DNA from 2 places in the Streptomyces sp. NPDC027672 genome. Region 2 is predicted to be linked to the other one. Evidence: riboswitches for the same ligand, from Rfam matches in the RefSeq annotation. Region 2 holds a riboswitch; the other holds the start of a gene.
The links. A riboswitch is a leader RNA that binds a small molecule or an ion and turns the genes downstream of it on or off. The one in region 2 is predicted to bind ZMP and ZTP.

Region 1 (4,157 bases), on a different contig from region 2:
GACCTCGGCATCACCGACCCGCGGCTGGCCGCCGCGGTCACCGAGTCCTGGCACCGCCGCGCCGAACTGCCCACCGTCTACGGCCGCTTCGACCTGCGCTACGACGGCACGGGCCCGGCGAAGCTGCTGGAGTACAACGCCGACACGCCCACCTCGCTGGTCGAGGCGGCCTCCCCGCAGTGGTTCTGGATGGAGGAGCGCTTCCCCGGCGCCGACCAGTGGAACTCCCTGCACGAACGCCTCGTGGAGGCCTGGCGCGCCCAGTCCGCCCTGCTGCCGCCCGGCAGCCCGCTGCACTTCGCGCACTCCGCCGCCGACGAACTCGGCGAGGACCTGATGACGGTCGCCTACCTCAAGGAGACGGCGGAACAGGCGGGCCTGGACACCGACTGGCTCGCCATGGAGGAGATCGGCTGGGACACCCTCTCCGGCCGCTTCGTCGACAACCGGCTCCGCTTCATCCGCGGCATCTTCAAGCTGTACCCGTGGGAGTGGCTCACCGCCGACGCCTTCGGCGGCCACGTCCTGGACACCCTGGACAACGGCGGCGGCACCGGCAGCACCCTGTGGATCGAACCGGCCTGGAAGATGCTCCTCAGCAACAAGGCGCTGCTGGCCGTCCTCTGGGAGCTGTACCCCGGCCACCCCAACCTGCTGCCCGCCTACCTCGACGGCCCCCGCGACCTGGCCGCCACCACCGGCTACGTCGCCAAGCCCCTGCTGGGCCGCGAGGGCGAGGGCATCACCGTCCACCCGCCGGGCTCCCCGCCGCCGCCCCCGCGCGAGGACCCCTGCTGCTACCAGCAACTGGCCCCCCTCCCCGCCTTCGCCGGCCACCACACCGTCCTCGGCACCTGGGTCGTCGGCGGCGCCCCGGCGGGCCTCGGCATCCGCGAGTCCACGGGCCTGATCACGGACGAGTACGCCCGCTTCCTGCCCCACGTGATCCTCTGACCACCGTGCCCGGCTGCGGACGGGCACGGCCGGAGACGCCCTAAGCGCCCAGCACCGCCCGTAGCTGCTCCACCCCCCAGTCCAGGTCCTCCTCCCCGATCACCAGCGGCGGCGCGAGCCGGATCGTCGGCCCGTGGGTCTCCCTGGCCAGGACCCCGCGGGCCAGCAGCCGCTCGCAGACCTCCCGCCCGGTGCCCGCCGCCGGGGAGACGTCCACCCCGGCCCACAGCCCGCGCCCGCGCACCGCCGTCACCCGGCCCGGGCCGGCCAGCCCGCCCAGCAGCCCGTGCAGCCGCTCGCCCAGCCGGGCCGCCCGCTCCTGGTACTCCCCGGTCCGCAGCATCGCGATCACCTCCAGCGCCACCGCGCAGGCCAGCGGGTTGCCGCCGAACGTCGACCCGTGCTCGCCCGGCCGGAACACCCCGAGCACCGCTGCGCTCGACACCACTGCCGACACCGGCACGATCCCGCCGCCCAGCGCCTTGCCCAGCACGTACACGTCCGGCACCACGCCCTCGTGCTCGCACGCGAACGTCCGCCCGGTGCGGCCCAGCCCGGACTGGATCTCGTCGGCCACGAAGAGGACGTTCCGCTCCCGCGTCAGCTCCCGCACACCCGCCAGGTAACCGGCCGGCGGCACGATCACCCCGGCCTCGCCCTGCACCGGCTCCAGCAGCACGGCCACCGCGTTCTCGGTGAGCGCCGCCCGCAGCGCGGTCAGGTCGCCGTACGGCACGATCTCGAAGCCGGGCGTGTACGGCCCGAAGTCCGCGCGGGCCGCCGGGTCCGTGGAGAAGCTGATCACCGTGGTCGTACGGCCGTGGAAGTTGCCGCCCGCCACCACGATCTTCGCCCTCCCGGCGGGCACGCCCTTCACCCGGTAGCCCCACTTCCGGGCCGTCTTGACGGCGCCCTCCACCGCCTCCGCGCCGGTGTTCGCCGGCAGCACCATCTCCATCCCGCACAGCTCCGCCAGCTCGGCGCAGAACGCCGCGAACCGGTCGTGGTGGAAGGCGCGGGAGGTCAGCGTCACCCGCTCCAGCTGCCGCCCGGCCGCCGCCACCAGCCGCGGGTTGCCGTGCCCGAAGTTGAGCGCGGAGTAACCGGCCAGCAGGTCCAGATAGCGCCGCCCCGCCACATCCGTCACCCACGCGCCCCGCCCGGTGGCGATCACCACCGGCAGCGGGCGGTAGGTGGGCGCGCAGTGCGCGCCGGCGGTGGCGATCAGGTCTTCCGCACTGGGCACGGCCCCTCCCGGATCCGGCCGGACACGACGGTGAGCCCCCTTCTTACCGCCGCCCGGATGCCGGACGCGGCATCTTCACCGCGCGGCGCGCCCGGTAGGCTGGCGACGGGCCGTGACTGGCGCGCTGGGATGGGACGGACCATCGGGGAGCGGCCCGAGCGGGACGAGTGCCGTGCGCCTGGGCCGAACGTGAACGCTGTACGCACACCGTCCGGAGGTCCCGATGCCCGAGAACGCCGCCCCCCTCTCCACCGAGTCCACCGCCTTCCGCGCCGCCCTGGACGTGATCCGCGCCGTCGAGCCGCGCGTCGCCGACGCCATCGGCCAGGAGGTCGCCGACCAGCGCGAGATGCTCAAGCTGATCGCCTCCGAGAACTACGCCTCCCCGGCGACCCTGCTGGCGATGGGCAACTGGTTCAGCGACAAGTACGCCGAGGGCACCGTCGGCCGCCGCTTCTACGCCGGCTGCCGCAACGTCGACACCGTGGAGTCCCTCGCCGCCGAGCACGCCCGCGAGCTGTTCGGCGCCCGCCACGCCTACGTCCAGCCGCACTCCGGCATCGACGCCAACCTCGTCGCCTTCTGGGCCGTCCTCGCCGACCGCGTCGAGGCCCCGTTCCTGGAGAAGACCGGCGTCCGCCAGATCAACGACCTGACCGAGGCCGACTGGGCCGAGCTGCGCCACGCCTTCGGCAACCAGCGGATGCTCGGCATGTCCCTGGACGCCGGCGGCCACCTCACCCACGGCTTCCGGCCGAACATCTCGGGCAAGATGTTCGACCAGCGCTCCTACGGCACCGACCCGGCCACCGGCCTGATCGACTACGACGCCCTGCGCGCCCAGGCCCGCGACTTCAAGCCGCTGATCATCGTCGCGGGCTACTCGGCCTACCCCCGGCTGGTGAACTTCCGGATCATGCGCGAGATCGCCGACGAGGTCGGCGCGACCCTCATGGTCGACATGGCGCACTTCGCCGGCCTGGTCGCGGGCAAGGTCCTCACCGGCGACTTCGACCCGGTCCCGCACGCCCAGATCGTCACCACCACCACCCACAAGTCCCTGCGCGGCCCGCGCGGCGGCATGGTGCTGTGCGACGACTCCCTCAAGGACCAGGTGGACCGCGGCTGCCCGATGGTGCTCGGCGGCCCGCTCCCGCACGTCATGGCCGCCAAGGCCGTCGCCCTCGCCGAGGCCCGGCAGCCCGCCTTCCAGGACTACGCCCAGCGCATCGTGGACAACTCCCGCGCACTGGCGGAGGGCCTGCTGCGCCGGGGCGCCACCCTGGTCACCGGCGGCACCGACAACCACCTGAACCTGATCGACGTCGCCACCTCCTACGGCCTGACCGGCCGCCAGGCGGAGGCGGCCCTGCTCGACTCCGGCATCGTCACCAACCGCAACGCCATCCCGGCCGACCCGAACGGCGCCTGGTACACCTCCGGCATCCGCGTCGGCACGCCCGCGCTCACCACCCGCGGCCTGGGCACGGCCGAGATGGACGAGGTGGCGGGCCTGATCGACCGCGTGCTGACCACCACCGAGCCCGGCACCACCAAGTCGGGCGCCCCGTCCAAGGCGGCCCACGTCCTGGACGAGAAGGTCGCGCGGGAGATCGCCGGGCGGGCCACGGACCTGGTGGCCGGCTTCCCGCTCTACCCGCAGGTCGACCTCGGCTGAGGCGCCCCGCGCGCGGCGGAGGGAACCGCGCGGCCGGCCCGCACCGGCCCGCGGTTCCCCACGCACCGAACGCCCCGCGCTCTCTGAGACAATGAGAGGCATGGCGACTGACCGACCCCGCGTGCTGTCCGGCATCCAGCCCACCGCCGGCTCGTTCCACCTCGGCAACTACCTCGGCGCCGTCCGCCAGTGGGTGGCCCTCCAGGAGTCCCACGACGCGTTCTACATGGTCGTCGACCTGCACGCGATCACGGTCCCCCAGGACCCGAAGGAACTGCG
Region 2 (4,157 bases):
AACTGGCCGCTGGTGACGAGGCGTTCGATGCGGGCGGCCATCAGAGCACCACCACCGAGCGCAGCACGTCACCGTGGTGCATCCGCTCGAACGCCTGCTCCACCTCGTCCAGTCGGACCGTCTCGGTGACGAACGCGTCGAGCGGCAGGCGGCCTTGCAGGTGCAGGTCGATCAGCATCGGGAAGTCACGGGTGGGCAGGCAGTCGCCGTACCAGCTTGACTTCAGGGCGCCGCCGCGGCCGAAGACGTCCAGCAGGGGCAGTTCGAGCCGCATCTCGGGCGTGGGGACGCCGACGAGGACGACGGTGCCGGCGAGGTCACGGGCGTAGAAGGCCTGCCGGTAGGTCTCCGGGCGGCCGACGGCCTCGATGACGACGTCGGCGCCGAAGCCGCCGGTCAGCTCGCGGACCGCCTCCACCGGGTCGGTGTCCCGGGAGTTGACGGTGTGGGTGGCGCCCAGCGTGCGCGCCTTGGCCAGCTTGCTGTCGTCGATGTCCACGGCGATGATCCGTGCCGCGCCGGCCAGGTTCGCCCCGGCGACGGCCGCGCCGCCGACACCACCGCAGCCGATGACGGCGACCGAGTCGCCGCGGCCGACGTTCCCGGTGTTGATCGCGGCGCCGATGCCGGCCATCACACCGCAGCCGAGGAGGCCGGCCACCGCCGGGGAGACGGCCGGGTCGACCTTGGTGCACTGGCCCGCCGCGACGAGCGTCTTCTCGGCGAAGGCGCCGATGCCGAGGGCCGGCGACAGCTCCTGGCCGGTGGCGGCGAGGGTCATCTTCTGCCGGGCGTTGTGGGTGTCGAAGCAGTACCAGGGCCGGCCGCGCAGGCAGGCCCGGCACTGGCCGCACACGGCCCGCCAGTTGAGGATGACGAAGTCGCCGGGGGCGACGTCGGTGACGCCCGCGCCGACCGACTCCACGACGCCGGCCGCCTCGTGGCCGAGCAGGAAGGGGAAGTCGTCGGAGATGCCGCCCTGCTTGTAGTGCAGATCGGTGTGACAGACCCCGCAGGCCTGGACGCGTACGACGGCTTCGCCGGGGCCCGGGTCCGGCACCACGATCGTCTCGATCCGCACGGGCTCGTTCTTGCCCGGTGCGATCACTCCGCGTACTTCCTGCGCCATGGACTGGTCCCTTCGTCGAATGCCTGCACGGCCGACCCTACGCGGGAGTGATCCCCGGCGGGACGGGCCACGGGGGCGTTCGTGGATCTTTCCGGACGCCGGCCGGGGTGCGGGCCGTCCCGGCCGGTACGGCCCGCACCCCGGCGGGTGTCCTCAGTGGATGCCGCCCAGCAGCCCGAGCGCGGGCGCCGCCGGGGCGAGGACCTGCTGCACCTGGTTCAGCTGGTGCAGCTCGCGGAGGTGTTTCAGCTCCTGCACCTGGCCGCTGACGCGCGGCACCTGGCCCCGGTGGGATGCGGGCACGGCGCCGGTCGTGAGGGAGTCCAGCGTGTTGAGCGCGCCCAGTTTCCCGACCAGCGGCGCGCCGGAGCCCGCCGCGCTCGCCTGCGGCACGGCCAGCCCCGCGATCCCGGCGGCCAGACCGACGGCGGCGACGATACGTCGTGTTGAGATCATGTCCCGGCAACGGCCGCGGGCCCCGGCCGGACACGGGCGGCGCGACGGCCTCACCCGTGAGGCTGAGCGCGGCGGCCCCCTCGCCGGGACGGAGGCCCTTCCGCCAGCCCCGGGAGGAAGGGCGGTACGGCGGCCGTACGCACGCTCGGTTACCCTGGACGCGGGCCGTGACTGGCGCTGAGGTGGAGCACCACCGGGGAGCGGCCCGTGAAGCAGCCGCGCGCCTGGGCGAGAAGAGCCGATCCCAGCTCAGGAGTGTGCCGCATGACCCAGGCCCGTCTGATGGACGGCACCGCGCCCGCCCGCCGCATCGTCGAGGAGACCGCGCGGCAGGCCGCCGCCCTCACCGCACGCACCGGCACCGCGCCGTGCCTCGCGACCGTGCTGGTCGGCGAGGACCCGGCGTCCGTGACGTACGTCCGCATGAAGCAGAACCGCTGCCGCCAAGCCGGCATCACCTCCCGGCACGTCACGCTGCCCGCGACCACCACGACCGCCGAACTCGTGGGCGCGCTGCGGGAGTTGTCGGCCGACCCGGAGGTGCACGGCATCCTGTTGCAGCACCCGGCGGGCGAGCACATCGACGAGCGGGCGGCGTTCGAGGCGATCGCGCCGGAGAAGGACGTGGACGGTGTCACGTTCGCCTCCTTCGCCACGATGAGCTTCGGGCTGCCGGGCTTCGTCTCCTGCACACCGGGCGGCATCATGCGGCTGCTGGACGAGTACGGCGTCGACCCGGCCGGGAAGCGGGCCGTGGTGGTGGGCCGCAGCGCGATCCTCGGCAAGCCGGTGGGCATGCTGCTGCTGGCCCGGGACGCCACGGTGACGTACTGCCACTCGCGCACCCGGGAGCTGTCGGCGGTGGTCCGCGAGGCCGACATCGTCGTGGCCGCGGTCGGCCGGCCCCGGCTGATCCGCGGGCAGGACGTCAAGCCGGGCGCGGTCGTGATCGACGCGGGCTACAACCCGGGGAACGTGGGCGACGTCGACTTCGACTCCGCCGTGGAGCGGGCCGCGCTGATCACGCCGGTGCCGGGCGGGGTCGGTCCGATGACGATCGCCACGCTGCTGGAGCAGACCGTGACGGCCGCCGCCCGGCAGCTCGGGGCGTAAGGCCGCCCGTCCGGACGCGGGCCGGGCGCGGGGCCGCGCGGGCGGAGAGCGTCCCCGGATTCGGGACTTCGGGGTACCGGGGCCGCGGGGAGCGGCCATACTGACGCTCGTGCGCGTTGCGGTCATGACGGCGGGTTCCCGGGGCGACGCCGCCCCGTACACCGGGCTCGGGCACCGGCTCGTGCTGGCCGGGCACGAGGTCACCCTGGTCACCCACGGGCGGTTCGAGCCGCTGGTGGCGGGTTCGGGCGTGCGGTTCCACGCGCTGCCGGTGGACCCGCGGGCGGAACTGGAGTCCCCGCGCGGCCGGGGCCTGCACCGCAGTGCCGGCGGCGCCGGGAAACTGCTGCGGGTGGCGGATCTGGCGCGGCGCGTGGTCGGCCGGCTGACCGAGGACCTGCTCGGCGCGGCCCGGGACAGCGACGTGCTGCTGCTGTCCGCCTCCGTGGCCCCGCTCGGGCAGACGATCGCCGAGGGACTGCGGCTGCCGAGCCTGGGTGTCTATCTGCAACCCCTCGCCGCCACCCGGGAGTTCGCCCCCGCGGTGCTCGGCGGCGGGTCCTGGGGCGGGCCGGTCAACCGGCTCGCCGGGCACGGCGTGAACCGGGCGGTGGAGCAGATCTTCTCCGGTGCCGTCCCGGCCCTGCGCGAGCGGCTCGGCCTGCCCCCGCTGCGCACCGGTGCCGCGCTGCGGGCCCGGGAGCGGCGGCGCTGGCCGGTGCACCACGGCTTCAGCCCGCTGGTGGTGCCCCGGCCCGGTGACTGGCGGGCCGGCCTGGAGGTGGGCGGCTACTGGTGGCCGTACGACAACGGGACCCCGCTCCCCCGGGCCGTGCAAGAGTTCCTGGACGCCGGGCCGCCGCCGGTCTTCGTCGGGCTGGGCAGCGCCACCGTGCCGGACGCCGGGCGGCTCAGCGCGCGGGTGGTGGCGGCGCTGCGGCGGGCCGGGCTGCGCGGAGTGATCCAGCGCGGCTGGGGCGGGCTCGCGGCGGACGGGGACGACATGCTGACCATCGGCGAGGTGCCGCACGCGCCGCTGTTCCCGCGGCTGGCCGCCGTGGTCCATCACGCGGGCGCGGGCACCACGGCGGCGGGGCTGCGCGCCGGGGTGCCGGCCGTGCCGGTGCCGGTGCAGTTCGACGCGGGTTTCTGGGCGGCGCGGCTGGTCGCGCTGGGCGTCGCCCCGGCCGTCGTACCGCTGCGCGGGCTGACCGTGGACGCGCTGGCCGCGGCCCTGGTCCGGGCCACCCGGGATCCGGCGTACCGGCGGCGCGCCGAGGCACTCGGGTCCCGGATCCGGGACGAGGACGGCGCCGCGCCGGTGCTCGCCGCGCTGGAACGGCTGCCGGGCTGAGCCGTGCGGCCCCGCGAGGATCGGGGACGGTGCCGCGCCGGTACTCGCCGCGCTGGAGCGGCTGCCGGGCTGAACCGTTTCGGCCCTCGCGTCCCGTGCCGGGCC

Region 1: it holds a riboswitch for ZMP and ZTP, as region 2 does, so the genes downstream of both, ACZ4SV_RS02890 (glycine hydroxymethyltransferase) here and ACZ4SV_RS05530 (bifunctional 5,10-methylenetetrahydrofolate dehydrogenase/5,10-methenyltetrahydrofolate cyclohydrolase) in region 2, are expected to answer to the same signal.

What each region holds. Positions count from the first base shown of each region.
Region 1 is NZ_JBVHSO010000001.1:644,406-648,562, reverse strand. Features, by position in the region: gene ACZ4SV_RS02900 (glutathionylspermidine synthase family protein) at 1-954, shown strand, start outside; gene rocD (ornithine--oxo-acid transaminase) at 995-2,200, opposite strand; ZMP/ZTP riboswitch at 2,303-2,391, shown strand; gene ACZ4SV_RS02890 (glycine hydroxymethyltransferase) at 2,424-3,878, shown strand; gene trpS (tryptophan--tRNA ligase) at 3,979-4,157, shown strand, end outside.
Region 2 is NZ_JBVHSO010000002.1:226,401-230,557, forward strand. Features, by position in the region: gene ACZ4SV_RS05515 (MBL fold metallo-hydrolase) at 1-41, opposite strand, end outside; gene ACZ4SV_RS05520 (S-(hydroxymethyl)mycothiol dehydrogenase) at 41-1,129, opposite strand; gene ACZ4SV_RS05525 (hypothetical protein) at 1,283-1,585, opposite strand; ZMP/ZTP riboswitch at 1,743-1,822, shown strand; gene ACZ4SV_RS05530 (bifunctional 5,10-methylenetetrahydrofolate dehydrogenase/5,10-methenyltetrahydrofolate cyclohydrolase) at 1,850-2,698, shown strand; gene ACZ4SV_RS05535 (glycosyltransferase) at 2,823-4,052, shown strand.